Regions from separate parts of the Herminiimonas glaciei genome, predicted to be linked through region 1. Evidence: predicted binding sites of a transcription regulator. Region 1 holds the regulator's gene; each other region holds the start of a gene.
The links. The regulator LexA, encoded in region 1, represses DNA repair genes until DNA is damaged. The targets are predictions, from matches to a motif close to ACTGTATNNNNATACAGT.
Positions count from the first base shown of each region.

Region 2: a site for LexA is predicted at 2,681-2,698, ahead of imuA (translesion DNA synthesis-associated protein ImuA). Genes of this name have one in related genera too.
Region 3: a site for LexA is predicted at 2,077-2,094, ahead of recA (recombinase RecA). Genes of this name have one in related genera too.
Region 4: a site for LexA is predicted at 1,967-1,984, ahead of imuA (translesion DNA synthesis-associated protein ImuA). Genes of this name have one in related genera too.

Region 1 is NZ_JBHTBU010000001.1:1,681,850-1,687,607, reverse strand. It holds gene ACFQPC_RS07575 (inositol monophosphatase family protein) at 1-548, opposite strand, end outside; gene ACFQPC_RS07570 (RNA methyltransferase) at 680-1,441, shown strand; gene lexA (transcriptional repressor LexA) at 1,452-2,111, opposite strand; gene rpsF (30S ribosomal protein S6) at 2,383-2,751, shown strand; gene priB (primosomal replication protein N) at 2,779-3,072, shown strand; gene rpsR (30S ribosomal protein S18) at 3,088-3,372, shown strand; gene rplI (50S ribosomal protein L9) at 3,399-3,851, shown strand; gene ACFQPC_RS07540 (replicative DNA helicase) at 3,963-5,348, shown strand; gene ACFQPC_RS07535 (DUF47 domain-containing protein) at 5,455-5,758, shown strand, end outside.
Region 2 is NZ_JBHTBU010000001.1:899,387-905,144, reverse strand. It holds gene ACFQPC_RS03985 (MlaE family ABC transporter permease) at 1-253, shown strand, start outside; gene ACFQPC_RS03980 (MlaD family protein) at 282-1,265, shown strand; gene ACFQPC_RS03975 (hypothetical protein) at 1,262-1,927, shown strand; gene ACFQPC_RS03970 (hypothetical protein) at 1,990-2,592, shown strand; gene imuA (translesion DNA synthesis-associated protein ImuA) at 2,758-3,525, shown strand; gene ACFQPC_RS03960 (tetratricopeptide repeat protein) at 3,622-5,250, shown strand; gene ACFQPC_RS03955 (ATP-binding protein) at 5,253-5,758, shown strand, end outside.
Region 3 is NZ_JBHTBU010000002.1:1,111,987-1,117,744, forward strand. It holds gene ACFQPC_RS16180 (sensor histidine kinase) at 1-407, opposite strand, end outside; gene ACFQPC_RS16185 (response regulator) at 415-1,116, opposite strand; gene ACFQPC_RS16190 (ribonuclease HI family protein) at 1,211-1,891, opposite strand; gene recA (recombinase RecA) at 2,161-3,264, shown strand; gene recX (recombination regulator RecX) at 3,330-3,785, shown strand; gene ACFQPC_RS16205 (histone deacetylase family protein) at 3,828-4,760, opposite strand; gene ACFQPC_RS16210 (hypothetical protein) at 4,796-5,017, opposite strand; gene ACFQPC_RS16215 (Stp1/IreP family PP2C-type Ser/Thr phosphatase) at 5,137-5,758, shown strand, end outside.
Region 4 is NZ_JBHTBU010000001.1:981,442-987,199, forward strand. It holds gene ACFQPC_RS04225 (Y-family DNA polymerase) at 1-1,190, opposite strand, end outside; gene imuA (translesion DNA synthesis-associated protein ImuA) at 1,126-1,908, opposite strand; gene ACFQPC_RS04235 (GNAT family N-acetyltransferase) at 2,136-2,729, shown strand; gene ACFQPC_RS04240 (sulfite exporter TauE/SafE family protein) at 2,761-3,498, opposite strand; gene ACFQPC_RS04245 (formylglycine-generating enzyme family protein) at 3,735-4,715, shown strand; gene ACFQPC_RS04250 (NAD(P)/FAD-dependent oxidoreductase) at 4,719-5,633, opposite strand; gene ACFQPC_RS04255 (Rrf2 family transcriptional regulator) at 5,630-5,758, opposite strand, start outside.

The DNA of each region.
Region 1 (5,758 bases):
CCGGCGCAGCTTTGCGTCATGATCTTGAACATCTTCATGTATTCATCGATGTCGTCGCCGGCGCGGAACGGGAAGCCGGTGCCGATCAGCGCGTCGGAAATCTTGTCGCGCTTGGTGACGCGGATACGCTTTTCATTCAGGTAAGCGCCTGCGCCTTTGGTCGCGGTGAACAAGTCATTGCGGGTCGGATCGTAGACTACCGCTTGCGTGATCTGGCCACGTTGTTGCAGCGCGATCGATACGCAATATTGCGGGAAGCCATGGATGAAGTTGGTGGTGCCGTCGAGTGGATCGATGATCCAGACGTTGTCGTTTTCGTCGTGCAGGTTGGCCGAAGCGCCGGATTCTTCGGCGAGGATGGCGTGGTCGGGGTAGGCGGATTTCAAAACATCTATGATCGCCTGCTCGGCGGCCTGGTCGACTTCGGTGACAAAGTCGTTAGGCTTTTTTTCGGTGACCTTGATACGGTCCAGATCGAAGGACGCGCGATTGATAATGGCAGCGCCGCGGCGAGCAGCTTTGACCGCCGTATTAAGCATGGGATGCATAGAGTTTCCGTTAAAATGGCGGTCCTCACGCCGCAGGGCGAGCAGAACCACCTAAATTGAAATTAATGAGCGATGCGGTATAGAGTTGCCATTTCTGACATGAATCCTACCGCGCAATGCCGCTATTTTAAATGATGCAGCCACAAACCGACACGCCTCTTTTCAATCGACTTCGTTTTGTCCTGGTGGAAACCAGCCGTCCCGGCAATATCGGGGCGACGGCGCGCGCCATCAAAAACATGGGTTTTACCGAACTGGTACTGGTGAATCCGCGCTTCCCGGATGCGGCGCTGCAAGAGGAAGCGGTGGCCTTTGCCAGTGGCGCGCAGGATATCCTGCAGTCGGCCCGCATCGTCAGTTCGATAGAGGAGGCACTGCTCGATTGCAACTTCGCAGCAGCAGTGACGGCCCGCCTGCGCGAATTCTCCCCACCGGTGATTTCGCCACGTGCATTGGCGACGCGTCTGGTGGAGGAGAGCGGTTTGCGCGCAGCAGTGGTGTTTGGCAACGAACGTTTCGGCTTGCCGAATGAAATCGTCGAAAAGTGCAATGTGCTGATCAATATCCCGGCGAATCCGGACTATTCATCGCTGAACCTGGCGCAAGCGGTACAGGTATTGGCTTATGAAGCGCGCATGGCGGCGGTAGGGGAAACGCGTGCCGTCACCGATATTGGCTTCCAGGGGGAGGCGGCGAGCATGGCGCAGATCGATGGCATGTATGCGCATCTGGAGCAGGCGCTGGTGGCAATCGACTTCCTCGATGCGAATAATCCGAAGAAGCTGATGCCACGTTTGAAGCGCCTGTTTTCCCGTACCCAGCTGGAAACGGAAGAGGTCAATATCCTGCGTGGCATCGCCAAGCAGATACTGGAGCAGAAGAACAAGGACTAAGGCGCTAGCCTCAGTTCCAGGTACGCATCAGGCCGACCGCCAGGCCTTCCAGCGCAAACTCATCGTGTGCGAGGTCGACCCGTATCGGTTCGAAGTCCGGGTTCTCCGGCAGCAATTCAATCAATGAGCCGGATTTCTTGTAGCGCTTGACCGTGACTTCTTCACCCAGGCGGGCGACTACGATCTGGCCGTTTTTCGCGGTATCGATTTTCTTGACTGCCAGCAGGTCACCGTCGAGGATGCCGGCGTCGCGCATCGACATGCCGCGCACTTTCAGCAGGAAATCGGGTTTGGCCGAGAACAGCGAACGATCCACATCGTAGGTCGCTTCTATATGTTCCTGCGCCAGGATAGGCGAGCCGGCGGCCACGCGACCGACCAGCGGCAGGCTGAGTTGCATCAGTGCCGGGTGTGGCAATGCCATCTGGCGGCCCGGGAAGCGTTCATCGCCATTGCCCATGTCACGCAGGCGGATGCCGCGCGAGGTGCCGGGCGAAATTTCGATCGCGCCCTTGCGTGCCAGTGCCTGCAAATGTTCTTCCGCCGCATTGGCCGAGCGGAAACCGAGTTCTGTTGCAATTTCGGCACGGGTCGGCGGGAAACCGGTATTTTCGATCGCATCGCGTATCAAATTCAGGATTTGTTCCTGGCGTGCTGTCAGTTTGATCATTGCCTTGGCCTGTTTTGTTGTGGTTCGTACATGTGACGACCGTAAACTGTTCGTATGAACAGTCTGTATTTTTATACAGTACATGCCTAAACGCAAGCTGATTTATGTGGTTTCGACAGAAATTGCCACGTATTCATGCGGTATTGCGCCGATAAATGCCTGAAAGCGTTGAGTTTTCCTGCTTCTGCGCGTATGATTGCGGGTTTTCCTCTTCCCACACTCGTCTTGACGCCGAGGTGGGCGATTTTCAATCCGTCCAAAAGGAGCTTACATGCGTCATTATGAAATCGTATTTATCGTTCATCCGGATCAAAGCGAGCAAGTGCCTGCAATGATCGAGCGCTACAAAGGTATCGTCACCGCACGCGGCGGCGTTATCCACCGTGTCGAAGACTGGGGCCGTCGTCAAATGGCGTACATGATCCAGAAATTGGCAAAAGCGCACTACGTCTGCCTGAACATCGAATGTGACGGCGAAACGCTGGCTGAAATCGAAACCGGCTTCAAATTCAACGATGCCGTTCTGCGTCATCTGACAGTGAAAATGAAGAAGGCTGAAACCGCACCATCGCCAATGATGAAGGCTGTGCAGAAGGAAGATGCTGCCAAGAGCCATCGCGCCGAGGCACCTGCTGCCTAATAGCCCTTTGACGTTACCAGACGGAGAGTGAATCAGCTTCAGTTTATTGCGACCATTGCCGAGCGTGAAATTTTGCGCTACACCCCGGCAGGCGTACCGATAGTGTCAGCAGTTTTGCTGCACAGTTCGCAACAAATAGAAGCAGGTGTTCCACGATTGGTTGAGTTTGAAATTGCCGCGATTGCCGCGGGTGAAATTTCAGGTCGATTCAATCAAGCCGAATTAGGCGGGACATATCAGTTCACTGGATTTCTGGCACGCAAGAGCCGTAACAGCAAAAGCCTTGTTTTCCATCTCACAGATTTCGAGAACCACATTTAGATACAGGAGCCCAAAATGGCATTCGGTAAAAAATTCGACAAGAACAAACTCAAAGAAAAACGCAAACAACAAAACCCTTTGTTCAAGCGTAAAAAATTCTGCCGCTTCACCGCTGCACACGTAGAACAAGTTGATTACAAAGACGTAGACACCTTGAAAGACTTCGTTCAGGAAAACGGCAAAATCATGCCAGCACGCCTGACCGGTACCAAGGCTATCTATCAACGTCAGGTTGATACAGCAATCAAACGCGCACGTTACCTCGCGCTGTTGCCGTACACCGATCTGCACAACGCGTAATTAACGACTTGATATAGGAGAAAAACATGCAAGTCATTCTGTTGGAAAAAGTCGTTAATCTCGGCAACCTCGGTGAAGTTGTAAAAGTCAAAGACGGTTACGCACGTAACTTCCTGATCCCACAACGTAAAGCACGCCGTGCTACCGCTGCTGCAGTCGCTGAATTCGAAGTCAAGCGCGCAGAACTGGAAAAAATCGCTGCAGACAAACTGGCAGCTTCGCAAGCTCAAGGCGAGAAATTGACCGGTCAAACCGTTCAAATCACGCAAAAATCGGGTGTTGACGGCCGTTTGTTCGGTTCCGTTACCAACTCCGATATCGCTGAAGCGTTGACGAAACAAGGCTTTGCAGTTGAAAAAGCCCAGGTTCGCCTGCCAACCGGTCCGTTGAAAGTTGCCGGCGATCACGTTGTTGCAGTTGCATTGCACACCGACGTAGTCGTGGAAGTAACGATCACCGTTATCGGCGATCACGCTTAAGTCGTATTAAAGTAACACGGGCACCAGTTGCCCAGAAAAAGCCGGGTTTTCCCGGCTTTTTTATTGCCTGATTTCTTAAAGGGAAGCCTCGCAACAGGTATAATTCGCGCCATGAACACCCGTGCCGATCCGCAATTAGAGTCCCTTCGCGTTCCCCCGCATTCGATAGAAGCAGAGCAATCCGTCCTTGGCGGCTTGCTGCTCGACAATGCGGCCTGGGATCGTATTGCCGATTTCGTCAATCACGACGATTTCTATCGCTACGACCACCGGATCATCTTCCAGCACATCGTCAAGCTGATCAATAACGCGCGTCCGGCAGACGTCATCACCGTCTTTGAAGCGCTGACCAATAGCGGCAAGGCCGAAGAAGTGGGCGGCGTCGCCTACCTCAACGCATTGGCGCAAAACACACCTTCCGCTGCCAATATTCGCCGCTACGCCGAAATCGTGCGTGATCGCGGCGTACTGCGCAAACTGATTACCGTCTCGGACGAGATTTCCGGCAATGCCTTCAATCCGCAAGGCAAGGAAGTCAAACAGATGCTGGATGAAGCTGAATCCAAGATCTTTGCGATCGCGGAAGAGGGCGCGCGTGGCGCGCAAGGCTTCCAGGAAATCCAGCCCTTGCTGACGCAAGTGGTCGAACGTATCGATGAACTGTATAACCGCGACAGCACCAGCGATATTACCGGTGTGCCGACCGGCTTTGCCGACCTGGATCGTATGACTTCAGGCTTGCAGCCGGGTGACCTGATTATCGTCGCCGGCCGTCCATCGATGGGTAAAACCGCGTTCTCGATCAATATCGGTGAAACCGTGGCGATTGAAAGCGGTTTGCCGGTCGCGGTCTTTTCGATGGAGATGGGCGGCGCCCAGCTGGCGATGCGTATGCTGGGTTCGGTCGGTCGTCTCGATCAGCATCGCCTGCGTACCGGTCGCCTGGCCGATGAGGATTGGCCGCGCCTGACGCATGCGATCCAGAAAATGAACGATGCACAGTTGTACATCGATGAAACCCCGGCGCTGAACTCGATCGAGTTGCGCGCCCGTTCGCGTCGCCTGTCGCGTCAATGCGGCAAGCTGGGCCTGATCATCATCGATTACCTGCAACTGATGTCGGCCAATTCCGCCGGTGAAAACCGCGCCACCGAGATTTCGGAAATCTCGCGTAGCCTGAAAGGTCTGGCCAAGGAATTGAATTGCCCGGTGATTGCACTCTCGCAGCTGAACCGCTCGCTGGAACAACGCCCGAACAAACGTCCCGTCATGTCCGATCTGCGCGAATCCGGCGCGATTGAGCAGGATGCCGACGTGATCCTGTTTATTTATCGCGACGAAGTCTATAACCCCGATTCGCCGGATAAAGGTACTGCCGAGATCATTATTGGTAAGCAGCGTAACGGCCCGATTGGTGCGGTACGCCTGACCTTCCTGGGTCAGTACACCAAGTTCGAAAATTACACCGGCTCAGCCGCCCTGTATCAAGGGGATTGATGTCTTTTAGTGTCAGTTTGCCTGTTCTTGTTTTTTAGAATTCCGGTGAAGGCCCGGCCTTTGCCACTACAGTATTTCAACATTTTAATATTCAAAGAGAGTAATCATGTTTGGACGACTTCTGCCGAAAGAAGGTAAATTTTTCGACCTCTTCAATGAGCACGCTGAATTTTGCGTAAAGGGTGCACGCGAAATGGTCGCGCTGATGACCAATTTTGACGACCTGGAAATCCGCGTACACGCCATTGAAGGCATCGAAAAACAGGCAGACAAGGTGACCCATGCAACGCTGGATGCGCTGCATAAAACCTTCATCACGCCGCTGGATCGTGATGACATCCATCAACTGATTACCCGTATGGACGACATCCTCGACTTGCTCGAAGATGCCGCACAAACCATCTCCCTGT
Region 2 (5,758 bases), 780 kb from region 1:
ATGGGCGCTGGCCGACTATACGCGGGTCGTCGGCCAGATCTTCAATCCTTCGGTATCGATGATTTTCCTGCTCAAGACGCTATTCTTCAGTCTTGCTGTATCGTTGATTCCGATGGCATCCGCGCTTTACGATAATCCGCGGGAACCGCAAGCCAGTCGCCTCAAGGCTGCCAGCGAACTGGCGGCAATGGTAAGGTTATTCTTCGTGATCCTGTTGATTCAGATTGCTTCCCTGATGGGCAATTATTTCTAACCCTGACTAAAGGCTGCGCCTGATCGCCATGCAAGTACCACCAGACCACACTACTCCACCGGCCTCACCGAATGCGCAATTGCGCGCGGTGGTGCCGCACAACCTTGAATTCAAGGCCGTCATCCTGCTGGCCTTCCTGGTCGTGCTGATTGCCGGCTCTGTCGCCTACCTGATGTATGCGCGCGGCGCCTTTGAAGCTACACAGGAATTAGTCTTGCTGGCCGACGATTCGGATGGCGTCAGTGTCGGCATGGACCTGACCTTTTCCGGCTTCCCGGTCGGCCGTATCAATCGTATCGAACTCGGCAAGGATGGCAAGGCACGCATCCTGGTTGCCGTTGCAGAGAAAGACGCACATTGGCTGCGTAGCTCCAGCATCTTCACGATGGAGCGCGGCATAGTCGGCAGCCCGCGTATCCGCGCCTTTACCGGCGTACCCACTGACCCGCCGCTGGAAGCCGGGGCCGAGCGCACCTTGCTGGTCGGCGACGTCGCGGCAGAAATCCCCTTGCTGGTTGCTGCTGCGAAACAATTGATCGATAACGTCAATAACCTGACCTCCGCAGAATCAGCGCTTAATGCCAGCCTGACGAACCTGCAAAGCCTGACTGACAAGCTCAATGGCAGACACGGTGCTTTGGGAGCATTGGTCGGCAATGACAAGGATGCACAAAAAATCATCCAGACGCTGGACCGCGCCAATGAGGTATTAGCCAAAGTCGATGGTTTGCTGGTGAAAACCGACAACCAGGTATTCGGCAAGGATGGCAATAGCCAGGCCACCATCGTGCAACTGAATGCAATGCTGGGCGAAGCCCGTAGCAGCCTGAAGAAAATGGATGCAGTGCTGGCCGATGCCCAGGTCATCAGCGGCAATGCGAAAGCCGCCAGCGGCGACCTCGGCAGCCTGCGTGCCGATGTAGACCGCAGTCTGCGCAAAGTGGAACAACTGGTCAATGAAATCAACCGCAAATGGCCGTTTGCACGCGACACGGAGCTAAACCTGCCATGACCCCGACCCGCCTCTTGCCCGCGCTGTTAACATTCAGCCTGCTACTCACCGCCTGTGCCGGCAAACCGGCCCCGGACTGGCAAATCAATGCCAAGGACGCGACCGAGCGCGCCGGCAATGCCTATCTGGCAGGCAATACCCGCGTAGCGGACCAGGAGTTCCAGTTTGCCCGTAACGAAGTGGCGCGCACCGGCCGTATCGATTTGCTGGCTCGCGTAGAACTCACACGCTGCGCGGCCCAGGTTGCGAGCTTGGTACTGGATGGCTGCACCGAATTTGAAAAATTGCGCCTGGATGCACCGGCCGCCGAAGTCGCCTATGCCAATTACCTGGCAGGCAAAATCCAGTCTTCGGAAATCGCGCAACTACCAGCACAGCAGCGCGCCATAGCCGGTGCCAGCTCCGACAGCGCCGCTGCCAGCGCCATGCTTAGCATCGAAGATCCACTATCCCGTCTGGTTGCCGCTGGTGTACTACTACAGGGCAAACGCGCCTCTCCCGCAGTCATCGGTGCTGCGGTAGAAACAGCTTCAGCACAAGGCTGGCGACGGCCTTTACTTGCCTGGCTGGGGGTGCAGGCAATGCGTGCAGAACAAGCGGGGGATATGGCTGAAGCCCAGCGTTTACGCCGAAAAATGACACTGGTAGAAAAACCATTTTGATCAACCACGAAAGTAGCGGTGCGTTACGCTACTTAACCGACAAATACTTCCATAATAGTTAGATGAAAAAAATCCTCCTGATCTGCGCAACTCTTCTTTCTCTTCAATTGATTACAGGGTGCGCAGCGATGTTGGTACCCTCTACCGACGATCCAGCCCGGAAGCTCGCGTCAGCGCAGAATTTAGTGGAGCAGCAAGACCGACCCATTCCTGCAGAGCGCCTAATCAGGGAAGCAATAGATATCTACGCCGAACAGAGAAATGAAATCGGATTAGCTCAGGCATATCGTATTTACGGCATATTTTTTAATGCTCAAGCTATCAAAAATTGGCAAAAGTATTATCAAGAAAATGGTTTTATGGACAAGTCGGCGTCCTACGAAACGCGTTACCAGAAAGCTCTGGAGTATTTGGAAAAATCGCTTTCTTTAGCCGTAAAAAATCAAAATATCGACATGCCTGCGAATCTCTATCTGCTCATGGGTTTTAGTTACCAAAACCTGAAGAAAACTGACGATGCTTGCCGTGCTTTTGATAAGAGCCTTGCAGCGCATAAGATAATGGCTGCGCAAAATCCCCAAACAAAGATTTCTGTCCCTAAGGAATACTCAAGTTTTGAAAATGGCGTCAACAAGTTCAAGAGAGACTTAAACTGCAAGGCTTGAATTGTTTATTTTGCAAGTGACCACATCTAGAGTACTGCCCACGGCACAATTGCATCAGCCACAATAAAATTTAAAAAAAACCTTTTATACTGTATGCATATACAGTATATTGCTAACTCACCTGTTCATCAGGCGCGTTATCCCAAAACAGCATTTGGAGGTTTTATGGCCGCAGTCGCAAGCAATTTCAACTTTTCCGCAGCTTCCTTTCCAGAATCCATATGGCCTGGCGAATCGGCACACGCTGTTCGCCCCCACCCGCAGCCTTCCGCTTATCGCGCGCTGGACCTGGAATTGCCGAATGGCGGCTGGCCTGCTTCGGTACTGATCGAATTGCTGTTGGCGCAACCGGATATCGGTGAACTGCGCTTGCTGGCCCCTACCCTGACGCGCCTGACGCAAGAAGGTAAAACCGTGATTTTGCTGGCACCGGCGCATATCTCGGCAGCCTTGAGCGACCTCGGCCTGGATCGCGATCACCTCATCCTGATCGAAGCCGACAAACCCATGGACCGGATCTGGGCAGTAGAGCAAGCAGTCAAGAATGTGCATTTCGGTGCCTTGCTGTGCTGGTTGCCGGAAGCCCGTCCTGATCACTTGCGCCGCCTGCAATTGATGGCGGCTGCAAACGATGGCCTGACTTTCGTATTCCGCCCGCTGGCGGCACAAAACCAGTCTTCGCCGGCACCATTGCGCATGCTGTGCCAAGCGGCTACGGAGGGTCGTATGTCGGTCGAAATTATCAAACGACGTGGACCGGTACATTGCAAACCTGTCGTGCTGCCACTGGCAATTCCGGCCATCATCCGCGCGCCGCGTGTTTGCCGCTCGCTGAGTTCGCCGGTATTCGAGATGCCATCAGCGGCCTATACCGTAGCCCATTCCGCACTGGCCGCGACCGCCGCCCGCCATCGTGCCGCGCTGCCAGTTTGAGCTTGGAGGCTGCCGGTACTTTCTTAAAAAGCATTTTTTAATGGCAAGCACAGGCACATAGCCGTATGATGGGGCATCCCAACCCCTTGCATCATAATGGCCACTATCCTCAATAGCCGTCTTGCCAAGCTGCGCGCACTGGTCGTCGACGACATGCCGACGATGCGACAAAACATACGGACCCAGTTGGGTCAACTGGGAATCGAGCAAGTCGATCAATCCGCCACGCCGAATGATGCGATCAAACGTATCCGCAACACCAACTACGATGTAATCGTCTGCGATTACAACCTCAACAAGGAAACCAACGGCCAGCAAGTGCTGGAATACCTGCGCTCGCAAAAACTGCTGTCGCCTACCGCAATGTTCTTCATGGTGACAGCTGAAAGCAGCTATGACAGCGTGGCCAGCGCCGCCGAATTCCAGCCTGACGCATATATGGTGAAGCCACTGACCGGTGGCAAGATCGCTGATCGCCTCGAGCGTTTGCTGGATCGGCAACAAGCGCTCAAACCGATTACCGACCGCCTGCAAATGAAGGACCTGAGCGGTGCCATCGCCGAATGCGATACCGTACTGGCGGCCGAGCCGAAATGGATAGTCGATATCCTCAAGATCAAGGGAAGTTCGGCGCTGGAACTGGGCAATCTCAATGATGCGCGCGTGACCTACAAGAAAGCACTCAGCCTGCGCAGCGACCTGGTATGGGCCCGGCTCGGCCTCGCGCGTTGCGACCAGGCAGCCGGCCAGCTCGATGAAGCGAAAAAAGCGGTAACCGAGGTATTGGAAGCGAATACGCAATTCATCGATGCCTACGACTTGCTGGCGCAGATCGCCGAAGCACAAGGTAATGAAGAAGCCGTACTCGATGCCTTCAATAAATCCTATAACGTCATTCCTTCGGCCCGTCGCAGTCGCCTGATGGGCGATGCAGCCTACCGCGTCGGTAACCTGGAACAGGCACGCCAGGCTTTCAACAAGGCCCTCACGCATACCCGCGGCTCACTCACCGCACAGGCTTCCGATGCGCTGTCTCTGGCGCAGGTACAGGTCGATATCGGCGATGCGGCGGATGCGCTGTCCGTCTTGAGCGCCGCCGCCCAGGACCATCAGGATGATCCCTGCTTCGCAGCACGCCAGGCCACCATTGCGGCGCAAGCATTTGCCCGTCTCGGCGATATGAACTCGGCCCAGGCCGCCTTCGCTTCGGCGAAGGAATTGGCGGACGGTGTGCGCGCTGATATCCATACACTGACATTGGCGAAAGCGGCATTTTGCGTAGGACTGGATGAAGAAGGTGCACGCATCGTTGCCAAGGCGATCAAGGCCGACCATGAAAATACCCGCCTGGTCGCCTTTGCCCGGCGCGTCTTGCAAGATACCGGCAATGAAGCACTGATAGAAAAAGTCGTCGATGAATCGATTAGCGAAGGCGCGTTGATCGTCGAGCAAGCCACACAATTGATGCGCGCCGGCCAGTTCGATGAATCGCTGGCCAAGCTGGAGGAAGCATTGACCGCGACACCTGAAAACACCGGCGTGCTGCTCGCCGCAGCGCAATTGCATTTATTGTGGATGAGCCAGAAAGGCCTGGATCGCAATTACGTCGAACGCGTCAACGCTTACCTGGCGCAACTGGATGTCTTGATGCCGAATAGCGAACGCGTCGCCAAGATGTATCGTTTCCTGCGCGAGACCCTGGTCAAAGCCAGCGTGGAGGCATAAGCATGGATCCGCAACTCGCCGCCATCATCGTGCATGACCTGAAAAATGCATTGGGTGAACTCGAAGGTGAACTGGCCGCACTCACGGAAGACCTGGACCACGGCAAAGCCTCGGAAGCGCATCATCATTGCCTCGCATTACGTGACAAGATGGTCGGCTTCCTGACCTTGTATAAGGCTTCGACACAGGGCTTGCAGCCACGCATGGAAGCGGTCAATCCGGAAGACTTCCTGAAAGGCCTGATACGCGCGCACAACAAGGCCGGGATCACCATCACGCTGGATACCGACGACATGCCGCCGATTGCCTTCTTCGACGAACACCTGTTGGGACTGGCACTGGATGCCGCATTGCAGAATGCACTGCGTTTTGCCAAGTCGTCTATCGTGCTTGCATGTAAAACCATCGCCGATGAAACCGTGTTTACGATCCAGGATGACGGACCGGGATTGGGTACACCGGAAGAGAAACCATCGACCGGCATGGGCATGGCCCTGTCGGCCGCCAT
Region 3 (5,758 bases), on a different contig from region 1:
GGGGGTGTTTCCACATCCTTGGGTAGCGGTATTTCCATATCGCCTTCAACGACATCACCGATGGAATTGCGTACCTGGTAGTAAACATTGTCGATATCGTCGGCATGCAGGATGTCGGTGGCGGCACCGGTCAGGCGCGTCACGACTTTGCCGTTTACTTCCTTGACCTGTTGCGCGACGACAGTGACCTTGTCTTCCAGTGCGCGATCGAAAGGTTCGTTCGCGATGGATTTGGCAACCAGGTAAGTGATGGCAATACTGAGTGGCCACAGCAAGAGTAGCGGCACCAGCATCCAGTCGAGGATTTCACCGAATAGCGAGCGCTGGGTGCGCTCCTCGGGCTGGGTCGCATTGGATTTCGATGTGCCGGCTTCGGCGTGCGCATCGAGTCTGTGGGCGTCATGCATGGCTGGATCAGCCTGGTGGTGCAATCGTATTAGGTGCTGTCTCGGTAAATTTTTCGAGGCAATAACCGAGGCCGCGCACGGTGGCGATGCGCAAACCGCCAATTTCTATTTTCTTGCGCAGGCGATGGACATAGACTTCAATCGCATTATTGCTGACTTCTTCGCTCCATTCGCACAAATGGTCGACCAATTGTTCCTTCGATACCAGGCGGCCGCTACGTTGCAACAAGACTTCGAGCAAGCCGAGTTCACGTGCCGACAGGTCCAGCATCTGGTCATTGATGTAAGCGATACGACCGACCTGGTCATACGATAGCGGTCCGTGCTTGATGACGGTCGGCCCGCCGCCGGCACCGCGTCGTGTCAGTGCACGGACCCGGGCTTCCAGTTCCGACAATGCAAATGGTTTTGCCATGAAATCATCGGCACCCAGGTCCAGCCCCTTGACGCGCTGTTCCACTGAATCACCGGCGGTCAGGATCAGCACCGGCAAGCGTGAATTGCGGGCACGCAGGCGTTGCAAGACTTCGAGTCCCGACATCTTCGGCAAGCCGAGGTCGAGTATCAGTAAATCGAAATCTTGCGTGGACAGGACGGAATCGGCCTCCGCACCATTCTTTACGCAATCGGTGGCATAGCCGGACTGACGCAAAGAACGCGTCAAACCGTCGGCAAGAACACTATCGTCTTCGGCAAGCAGGATTCGCATGGGATGGCAGGAGGGGGAAGTTGGCTCGTAGTCTATTGGGTTTCTTCCGCAGCAGCAAGACAAGTGTCATGCTGCGCGACTTGTTATTTACATATTAGGCCAGTTGCGGGTTTGCCGCTGCTGCAGCGCTACGGATGGCCTGTTGCGACAGGGCGTCGGCCTGGCCATTACGCTGGCGTGGTATCCAGCTCAGGCTCACTTGCGGCAGGCGGGCAAGCAGGCCTTGGGCTTTTAAGCGCTGCGCGCTGAGGATGGCAGCGCCACCACCCTGGCTGAGTACATCGTTGATGACGACCTGGCTATCGCCGTAAATGAGGAGCTTGTCGGCACCGGCCTTGATGGCTGTTTCCAGTACGCTGATGAGGGCGATGTATTCTGCTTCGCTGCTATCGCCTATGCCGGCGTTGAAACTGATCTCGGTCTCCGCGCCTTGCGGGCTCCTGAGCAAGCCGCCTATACCCATCTTGCCCGGATTCGGATGACAGGACCCGTCGAACCAGGCCAGCCATGCGCCGGCATCGGGCTGTCGGGCCGCCTGTTTCTGCGCGCGTGCGGTGAGTTTGGCTTGTTTGCGCGTCGCGATTTTTGCTGCGATATGTGCATTTTCCTTGAGTCGCCGGGTGACCAGCTCCTTTAAAGAGCCGTCTCCGGCTGCTTGGCTCAAGACTTCGGTCAGTGCAGCTTCCGTGCTGATGCCCAGGCGTTTCGCAAGGCGCAAGCTGGCGGACTTTTCTTTTTTATAAGCGATTTCGGATAGTTCGGCGGTCGTGCACATAAAGACGGGGCGAAAGTGGATAGCTGGATATTACGTGGAAATCACCGTGCCGCTGGAGGGAAATAGCGGCTCTTGCTAGTATGTGGCCTGCTTTTTTTAAAGACTTGTTTGTGGAATGGATACATGTCAAAAAGCAATCTTTTTGACTGTTTTAAAAAATATCGCAAGAGCAGCTTGCATAAAGCACTGTTTTTTTATACAGTACGGTTTCTGGCTCCAAACACTGTATAAACCCTGTTTCGTTACAACCAACCGCCGAAAGAATCTTTATGGACGACAAAAAAAACGCTCCGAGCTCGGACAAGAGTAAAGCACTCGCCGCTGCACTAGCGCAAATCGAAAAGCAGTTCGGTAAAGGTTCGGTGATGCGCATGGAAGACGGCGCAGTCGTCGAAGAAGTGCAGGTTGTTTCCACCGGTTCGCTGGGCCTGGATATCGCACTCGGCGTCGGCGGCTTGCCACGTGGCCGTGTCGTTGAAATCTACGGCCCGGAATCGTCGGGTAAAACCACGCTGACGCTGCAAACCATCGCGGAAATGCAAAAACTGGGCGGCACTTGCGCGTTTATCGATGCAGAACATGCACTGGACGTGACGTACGCGCAGAAGCTGGGTATCAATCTGTCGGATTTGTTGATTTCGCAACCGGATACCGGCGAACAGGCACTGGAAATCTGCGATGCGCTGGTGCGTTCGGGCGGCGTTGACCTGATCGTTATCGATTCGGTCGCGGCCTTGACACCACGTGCTGAAATCGAAGGCGATATGGGTGACTCGTTGCCAGGTTTGCAGGCGCGCCTGATGTCGCAAGCCTTGCGTAAATTGACCGGCAGCATCAACCGCACCAATACCCTGGTTATTTTCATCAACCAGATCCGTATGAAGATCGGCGTGATGTTCGGTAACCCGGAAACCACCACCGGCGGTAATGCACTGAAGTTTTACGCTTCGGTACGCCTGGATATCCGTCGTACCGGTTCGATCAAATCGGGCGATGAAGTGATCGGTAATGAAACCAAGGTCAAAGTCGTCAAAAACAAAATCGCGCCGCCATTCAAGGAAGCGCACTTCGACATCCTGTATGGCGAAGGCACATCGCGTGAAGGTGAAATCCTCGATTTGGGTTCCGATGCCAAAATCGTTGAAAAATCGGGCGCCTGGTATAGCTACAATGGCGAACGTATCGGCCAGGGTAAAGACAATGCACGTAACTATTTGAAAGAGCGTCCGGACCTGGCACGTGAAATCGAAAACAAGGTACGTGTTTCCTTGGGTGTTCCTGAACTCGGCGCGATCAAATCGGATGAACCGGTTGCGAAGAAAGCTACGGCCAAGGAAAGCAAGGAAGCCAAAGAATTGAAAGAAGTCGAATAAGGTCCGGCCTGACTGTACTTGATTCGAACACGGATATTAACGAGCGCCCGCGCTGAAGGACTCATATGGCAAAACTGCAAGTGAGTCTGAAAGCGCGGGCGCTTCGTTATTTATCGGCGCGTGAACACAGCCGGCAGGAATTGGGACGCAAGCTGGCGCGCCATGCGCAAGAGGGTGATGACGTCGAAGCTTTGCTGGATACGTTGGAAGCGGCGAAGTTTCTTTCGCAAAGCCGCTTTTCCGAATCATTGGTACACAGGCGTGCCGCCCGTTTCGGCAATAGCCGGATTTTGTCTGAATTAAAAAGCCATGGCATAGATCCGGATTCACTTAGCGATATCAAGGCGAATCTGGAGTCGGATGAATTTGCGCGCGCGCGCGCAGTCTGGGAACGCAAGTTCGGTACGGTGGCGAGCAATCAGGAAGACCGCGCCAAACAGATGCGCTTTTTGATGCAACGGGGATTTTCACATCGAGCGATACAGGCGGCGATGCGTGCTGCAGGTAAGGATGAAGATTAAGACCGCTGCCTGCAAACAAACGTATCTGCAGGCAGCAGGCAATCAGTGATCCATCAAGGCTTTGACGTGTACTGCAGTGCTTGAAGCCAAGCCGTCCAGGCTATAACCGCCTTCCAGGATAGAAACAATGCGACCTTCGCAGGTTTCATCCGCAATTTTCATCAATTCACGTGTGATCCAGTCGAAATCATCGTCTTGCAGGTTCAGTCCTGCCAGCGGATCGAGGTGATGCGCATCGAAGCCGGCCGAGATAATGATCAGTTCCGGATTGAAAGCGCGTATTGCCGGCAGCATTTTTGCGGCAGTCTGTTCACGGAACAAGGCTGAATCGCAACCGCGTGGCAGCGGGACGTTGACGATATTGTGCGAAACGCCGGTTTCCTTTTCCAGGCCTGTACCGGGGTAGAAATGCGACTGGTGGCTGGATGCATAGAACAGTTCCGGGCGGTCGTAAAATGCCGCTTGGGTACCGTTGCCATGATGCACATCGAAGTCGATGACTGCCACGCGCTCCAGCTTGTGCACTTCATATGCATAGGCGGCCGCAATCGCCGCCTGGTTGAAAATGCAAAAGCCCATCGCACGGCTAGGCTCGGCGTGATGGCCGCAGGGACGGGTGGCGCAGAATACATTGTGTGCTTCATTGTCCAGCACCAGGTCGACACCGGCACAAGCGGCACCGACGCAACGCATGACCGCTTCCAGCGAGCCGGGTGACATGACGGTATCGCCACCATCCAATGGCATATAGCCGCGGTATGGTGACGCATCCTCGACATCGGTAACGAAATCTTCGGTATGGATCAGCAATACCTGTTCACGTGTACCCATAGGCGCTTCACGCCATTCGACGGCATCGAATTCCGGTACGCGCAGGGCGCGCAACACTGCCTTCAGGCGCTCGGGTGACTCCGGGTGGCTGGCTCCCGGTTTATGTTCGAGGCAAGCGTCGTGGGTATAGATAACTGTGGTCATATTTATTGATGCCTGGCATAGAGGCATCTTCTCCATTATAAAAACCTGATAGGCGCGAAGTCGCGGCGCTGTAGTGCATGCATCACATTATAAGTGGCGCCACCAGGCTTGGCGACCTTGTCGCCTGCATTGAGGGCGGCTGCTTCGGCGATGTAGCTGCTTTGTTTCAAATGAGGTGTTTTTGCCGCACGGGTGACCCTCGGACGCGTGTAAACACCCGTTTCCAAGGCGAAAGCGGATATGATCTGTTCCTGCAAAGGAAGGTTTCCCTCCTTAAACCGGGAGATAATCCAGCCGACGATAGCGCCATCCCGTCTGCAAAGAAGAAAACTGCTTTTCCAACGCCCTGTAATCCAGACATTAAGCCGCCAACCTTATGACGTATTCCGTCGAGCTTCAATTCGCCGCCAAAACCGATACGGGTTTGGTGCGTGCGCATAATGAAGATGCGATAGAAGTCTGCGCTGAGTACAAGGCAGTGGTGCTGGCCGATGGCATGGGTGGTTACAATGCCGGCGAGATTGCCAGTGGCATTGCGACGACGGTATTCCGCGCCGCCCTCGAACAGCAGTTACAGCAAATACAGGACAAAGGACGCGCGGCCAGCAGCAAATCATTGCAGCGCCTGATGGTGGACGCGGTCAGTGCCGCCAATGAACAAATCCTCGAAGTTGCACGCATCCAGCCGCAATACAGTGGCATGGGGACGACGCTGGTCGCAGCCTTATTCCATCATGACCGTATCATCGTCGCGCATGTCGGCGATTCGCGCGCCTATCGTTTCCGGGCCGGTCGGCTTGAGCAAATTACGCGCGATCATTCGCAACTGCAGGAACAGATAGATGCCGGCCTGGTGAGTCCGGAATGGGCGCGTTTTGCCCCGAACAAAAACCTGATCACGCGCGCTCTCGGCGTTGGTGCACACATTGATGTGGACGTGAATGATTACCAGACCGAAGGTGGCGATATCTACCTGCTGTGCTCGGATGGCTTGTCAG
Region 4 (5,758 bases), 700 kb from region 1:
CTGAGGATGCTTTTTTCCGGCCGGTGATCGGCAAAGACGGAAAGCTGGCGCACTGCTTCATGCCCGAGACGGCTTTGCAGGCGCTCGACCAGGCGTCCGGTATTTTCCGCATCCGAAGTCGGCGTCGGGAACAGTTCGGTATTCGGCGCGGCTTGTGCGGTGATTTGTTCGGCCTTCAGGCTGATTTCGATGACGGGTGCAATCAGTTCCAGTTGCGCCATTCGTTCACGCAGCAATAGCGCAAGATGGTCGATGTCGCGGCTCGGCATGCCAAGCATGATGCTGACATTCGTGCGGCGGTGATCGCGCTGTCGGCTCGATTCATGATGCAGGCAAAGCGTGATGCCGGCCACTGCCGCGTGGCGCGCACTCAGCCAGCCCGTCAGTTGCAGCAAGAGGCGGCGCGCGGCAAACAGCAATGCTTCGGTATTTTCCACGCGGGCCGGGAGTTCGAGTTTGACATCGAATATCACCGGCGCTTCAAACCATAGATGCGCTTCTGCTTCCGTGCCATACGCGCGATCCAGTTCACTCAACAAGGCCTGGCCGAAGCGGCGCGCCACCCCCGCGCGTGGCAGTTGGCGCAATTCACCCAGGCGACGGCAACCGATGCCATCCAGGGTCTCCAGATGCACTTGCGCACTATCGAGTACATGCAAGGGCAAGGGATCGAGTGCCTCATTGATGTCGCCATCATGTGCAAACACTTTGCTGATTCCGTTCGATTGCGCGCGTAACCATGCCGCACCGGCAGTAGCGGCACTTGCCAGGCGGGCCTGCAGGCCCAGCTCCAGCAAACCGCCGAGCAATTGCGTCGCGATGCGTTGATGGCCGCCGAACAGGCGCAGGCTGGCACTGATTTCCAGCAGCAGGCCATCCGGTTTCAGCACCACATGCGGCGTGAAATGCAAACACCAGAGCGCGGCTTCCTGCAATGCCCTCGCTTCCTGTCCGGTATCGCGCTGCAGTGTTTGCAGTCCGGCCGCCAGCGCACGGGCACTGGCTTCCGACATGCCCGCACGTATCCCTGCGTCTTCCGCCAATTGATTGCACCAGCCTGCGACTTGCCGTTCACAAATGACGATGGGGGCATCGGCAAATGGATCCGGTTCGCAGGAGATATGCCTAAGCCGGCAGCGTAGCGCGGCGTCTAGCGGCAGTTGCGGCAAGTGAAGAGCGATCCACAGCATAGGAAGGAGTATCGGCAAGGGTGTTGTTTGCTGCGCGGCTGGCCAAAGGACGGACCAGGGTTTCAGGAATTGTGAGCGGCAGGATGAGTGGCGCGGCATGTACCGGTCCACGCCGTTTGATGAGTTCGACTGAAATACATCCGCGCGCCGCCGGTTGGCAGGCGATGCGCAGCGGTGCGGGTGATGATATTTCCTGTGCGCTCAGTGGACGAAAGACGAAGGTCAAACCTTCGCCGCCTGCCGCTGCCAGTTGCAAGCGGCGCAAATGATCGGTGCGCGCTTGCGGCAGCCAGCACAGCAGTGCGCCAAAGCCGGCGCTTTTCAAGGTTTGTTCTATCGCCCAGATGCGATCGGCCGCCTTATCGACTTCGATCAGGATCAGTTGCTTCAGCCTGATACCTAAATCGGCTAATGCCGCGGCATATGGAATATGCGGCGGTGCCAGCAGGATCACGGTCTTGCCGGCTTGGGTCAGGCGGGCCAGCGTAGGTGCAAGCAAACGCAGTTCGCCTATACCGGGCTGTGCCATTAATAATTCAATCAATACCGATGGCGGCCAGCCACCCTTGGGCAGTTCCCGGTCCAGCGCCTGGTAGCCGGATGGAACCGGGCTGGCATGATAGGAACCCATCTGGTCGGCGCGCCAGACGGCATCCGGCAAGGATGGCGGAATCTCGGGCGTGGCAACAGGAAAGGCAAAGGATAGGGCGGCAGCCATAAGGGCCTCCAGGTATTGCTTTTGGTTAAAGCTTCAATTGATTTACAGGTGTAAATATACTGTATATATGTACAGTATAAAAGCTTTGCCGGAAAACGTGCGAATTTATTTGAGAGCCTTGCTGAAATGCTATCGACGCGAATGTGTGGATTCCACTTAGCAATATTTTTGCACCGGCTTTCTTGCCCGTTTTATGATGAGGGTCCCGCCACGCCATTAGAGCAACAATGAAACAAACACTCCCACAGCAACCGACCCTGGTCGGCACAACCGTAGAACTCCGTCCTTTACAAAAAGAACACGCCGCGCAATTGGTGCAAGCTGCGACCGATGGTGAGTTGTGGAATATGAAGGTCACCGTGATCCCGGGGCCGGATACGGTCGGGCCATACATTGCGACGGCGCTGGAAGGACGTGCAAATGAAACCGTCATGCCTTTCGTCATCGTGCGCCGCGATACCGGCCAGATCGTGGGCAGTACCCGTTTCTGGAAGATAGACCTGGCGAACCGCAAGATGGAAATCGGCCATACCTGGCTCGGCAGTTCGATCCAGCGTTCCGGCATCAATACGGAAGCGAAGCTCTTGTTGCTGACTTACGCCTTCGAAGAGTTGCAGGCGATACGTGTGCAATTCACGACCGATGAATTGAATGAGAAATCACGTGCGGCGATTTTGCGCATAGGCGCCAAACAGGAAGGCATAGTCAGGAATGAACGCATCATGCCGGATGGTCGCAAGCGCAACTCGGTACGCTTCAGCATCATCGATTCCGAATGGGATGAAGTGAAGGCCATGCTGCAGCAAAAGATGGCGCGCTAAGTTTCATCAACAACGGGCCGGCTGCAATAAATCAATTCAGCAAGAGCCAGCCAAACCAGAGTCCCACCGCCAGCAAAAGCAGCGCAACCATGCGCTGCAGCTGTGCGACATTCAGCGCAGCGGCGGCACGCTGTCCGGCGAAGGAGCCCAGCAGCATCAGCACACCGCAGATCAGCGCGAGCTTGATATCCAGGCGTCCTTCCAGTGCATGTACGGTACTGCTGGCCAGCGCAATCGGGAATTGTATGGCCTGGGCTGCGAGCACCGCGAAGGGCAGCGGCTGGCGCATCAGCATCAGCAGCGGCAGGATCAGGACCGGACCGCCGGTACCGGTCAGCGCCGACCCGAAGCCGATTAAGGCTCCCAATATAAACAGGCTCCGGACGCTGAGGAAAGCGGCCGCTTGCGCGGCAATATCGAGCGGACGCAAACCGCGCCAGCCTGCGAACAGGACCAGCGACATCACACCAAACATCAGGCTTCCGGCTGACAGCAAATGCACGGTCAGTGCACCGCCGGCGGCACCCAGCAAGGCACCGCCGAGCAAGGGCAGGCAAGCTTGCAGCAGTTCGGGTTGGCGTCGCATCGGACCCAGTGCGACGAGTGCGGGCAGGGCGAAACTGAGGGAGGCGGCGGCAATCGCCTGCGGCAAGGGAATGCCGCCCAAATGCGTGAGGATAGGAACCAGCAGTACGCCACCAATACCGCACGCGCCTATCAGCGCACCGGTCAGCAGGATGGCCGGCAGCATGAGGGCGGCGCTTGCCATGCTCAGCATCCGGCAGCGGCTTTCATGCGGTTCAGGGCGATTTTTATTTGCGGATTTATGTTGGAAATCATCTACGTCATTATGCCAGAGCCGGCCCCTTGATGCGGTGCCGGATGCCTGTGAAAACGATGACGTCCGCGATATTGCGCTGGCGATTTTTTCGTGTCAGCATGCAGCGATAATCCCCAGTCTATGAAGTATCGGGGCCTTGCATTTTTTCTTATCCTTAAGTTGTTATGCGGACGATACTTTTCCTTGGACTTACCGTGGCGGTTTCCTGCGCGCAGGCGCTGGACAGCAATATCCAGAATTCATTGGGGATGAAGTTTGTATTGATCCCGGCCGGTGAGTTTGTGATGGGCAGCGATGAATCAAGCGAGGCGATGCTGCGCCATTATCCGCAATACGATCACAAACGTTTCGTCGAATTGAGCGATGAAGGTCCTGCACATAAGGTGCGTATTACGCACCCTTTTTATTTCGGCCAGTACGAAGTGACAGTGGGTGAGTTCCGCCGCTTTGTTGATGCTTCCGGTTACCTGCCTGAATCGGAAGCAGACGGTACCGGCGGCTATGGCTATAACCCGGACTATGACCCGGCCAAATCCACGCGCGGCGATGCCTTTGAAGGTCGCAATCCCAAATACTCATGGCGCAATCCCGGCTTCCCGCAAGATGACAATCATCCGGTGGTGAATGTCACCTGGAATGATGCGGTGGCCATGTGCAAATGGCTGAGCAAGACGGAAGGGCGCACCTATCGTTTGCCGACCGAAGCGGAATGGGAATATGCCGGGCGCGCCGGGACCCGCACCCGTTATTACAGTGGCGACGATCCGCAATCCTTGCTGAGTGCGGCGAATGTATTCGATGCCGATGCCGCAAAGAACTGGCAGCAGTGGAAAAAATTTGCACTGGATGGACCGGATGGCTTTGCGTTTACCGCGCCGGTCGGCAGCTTTGCGCCGAATGCCTTCGGCCTGTACGATATCCACGGCAATGCCTGGGAGTGGACGGCGGATTGGCATGACGAACGCTACTATGCCAAATCACCGGTGGACGATCCGCAAGGTCCGGCTGACGGAACAGTACGCGTGCGGCGTGGCGGTTCATGGCATACCTGGTCCTTCTATGCGCGCTCGTCCTACCGCAACTGGAATTCCCAGGACACGCGCTATACGCTGGTCGGCATGCGTTTGTTGCGCGAGGCCGACTAACTGTTATGCATGGGCGACTTCAGCTGCGATCAGCGACTGATGCACACCCATCGCCGCCATCACGCCGTCTGCCATCGCCAGCGTAATATTGTGCGGTACCCGTGCCGCGTCACCGGCGGCGTATACGCCTGTCACTGTCGTCAGTTTTACATTGCTGGTGCGCACGATTAAACCCATCGGCGTTTCATCGAAGGCGCAGCCGAGTTGCGCCGCCAAAGGACAGCTTTGTTCCGCCTGCACTGCAACGAATAGCGCATCCAGTGGGATGCTGCGGCCATCGGCCAGGCGCAATCCATCGAGTGCCGGGGATGCTCCCTCGATGCTGATGACAGGTGTTGTTTCTATCTTTACCTTGCGTTTTTGCAGCAAGGTCAACGCTTCTTCATCCAGTTCCACTTTGCCATTGGTGAACAGCGTGACATCGCCCCAGTCGGCGACGATGGAAGCCTGATGGACCGACATCGGTACACTGGCGAGCACACCTATCCTGCCCTGGTTGATTTCATAACCGTGGCAGTAAGGACAGTGCAATACCGTCTTGCCCCAGCGCTCCTGCAGGCCCGCCAGTTCCGGCAGGCGATCACTCAGGCCGGTGGCGAGCAAAAGTCGTCGGCCTGCATAGTTGTTGCCACTTTCGGTACGGATCGTGAAACCGCCACCTTCTTCTTTTGCTTGCACCGCGTAGTCGCTGACGAAGGAAACCGTCGGATACTGTGCGAGTTGCGCGCGCGCCTGTTCCAACAACTCACTGCCCGGTGCGCCATCATGTGTAAACACACCATGCGAATGCGCGGCAAAACGGTTGCGCGGTTGGCCGCCGTCTATGATGAGGATAGGGCGACGCGCACGTGCCAGTTGCATGGCGGCCGAGAGTCCGGCAAAGCTGCCGCCTATGATGATGGCATCGTAAATTTTCATTTGTGTTCCTTTGCGTGCAGGGAGGCGTAATAAGGTGCCAATTGGATACCCTTGAATAGATCTGCCAGGGTGATATTGGCCAGGCTGTTTGCGAACAGCGCTTCCGCTTCTGCATAGGCTTGGTT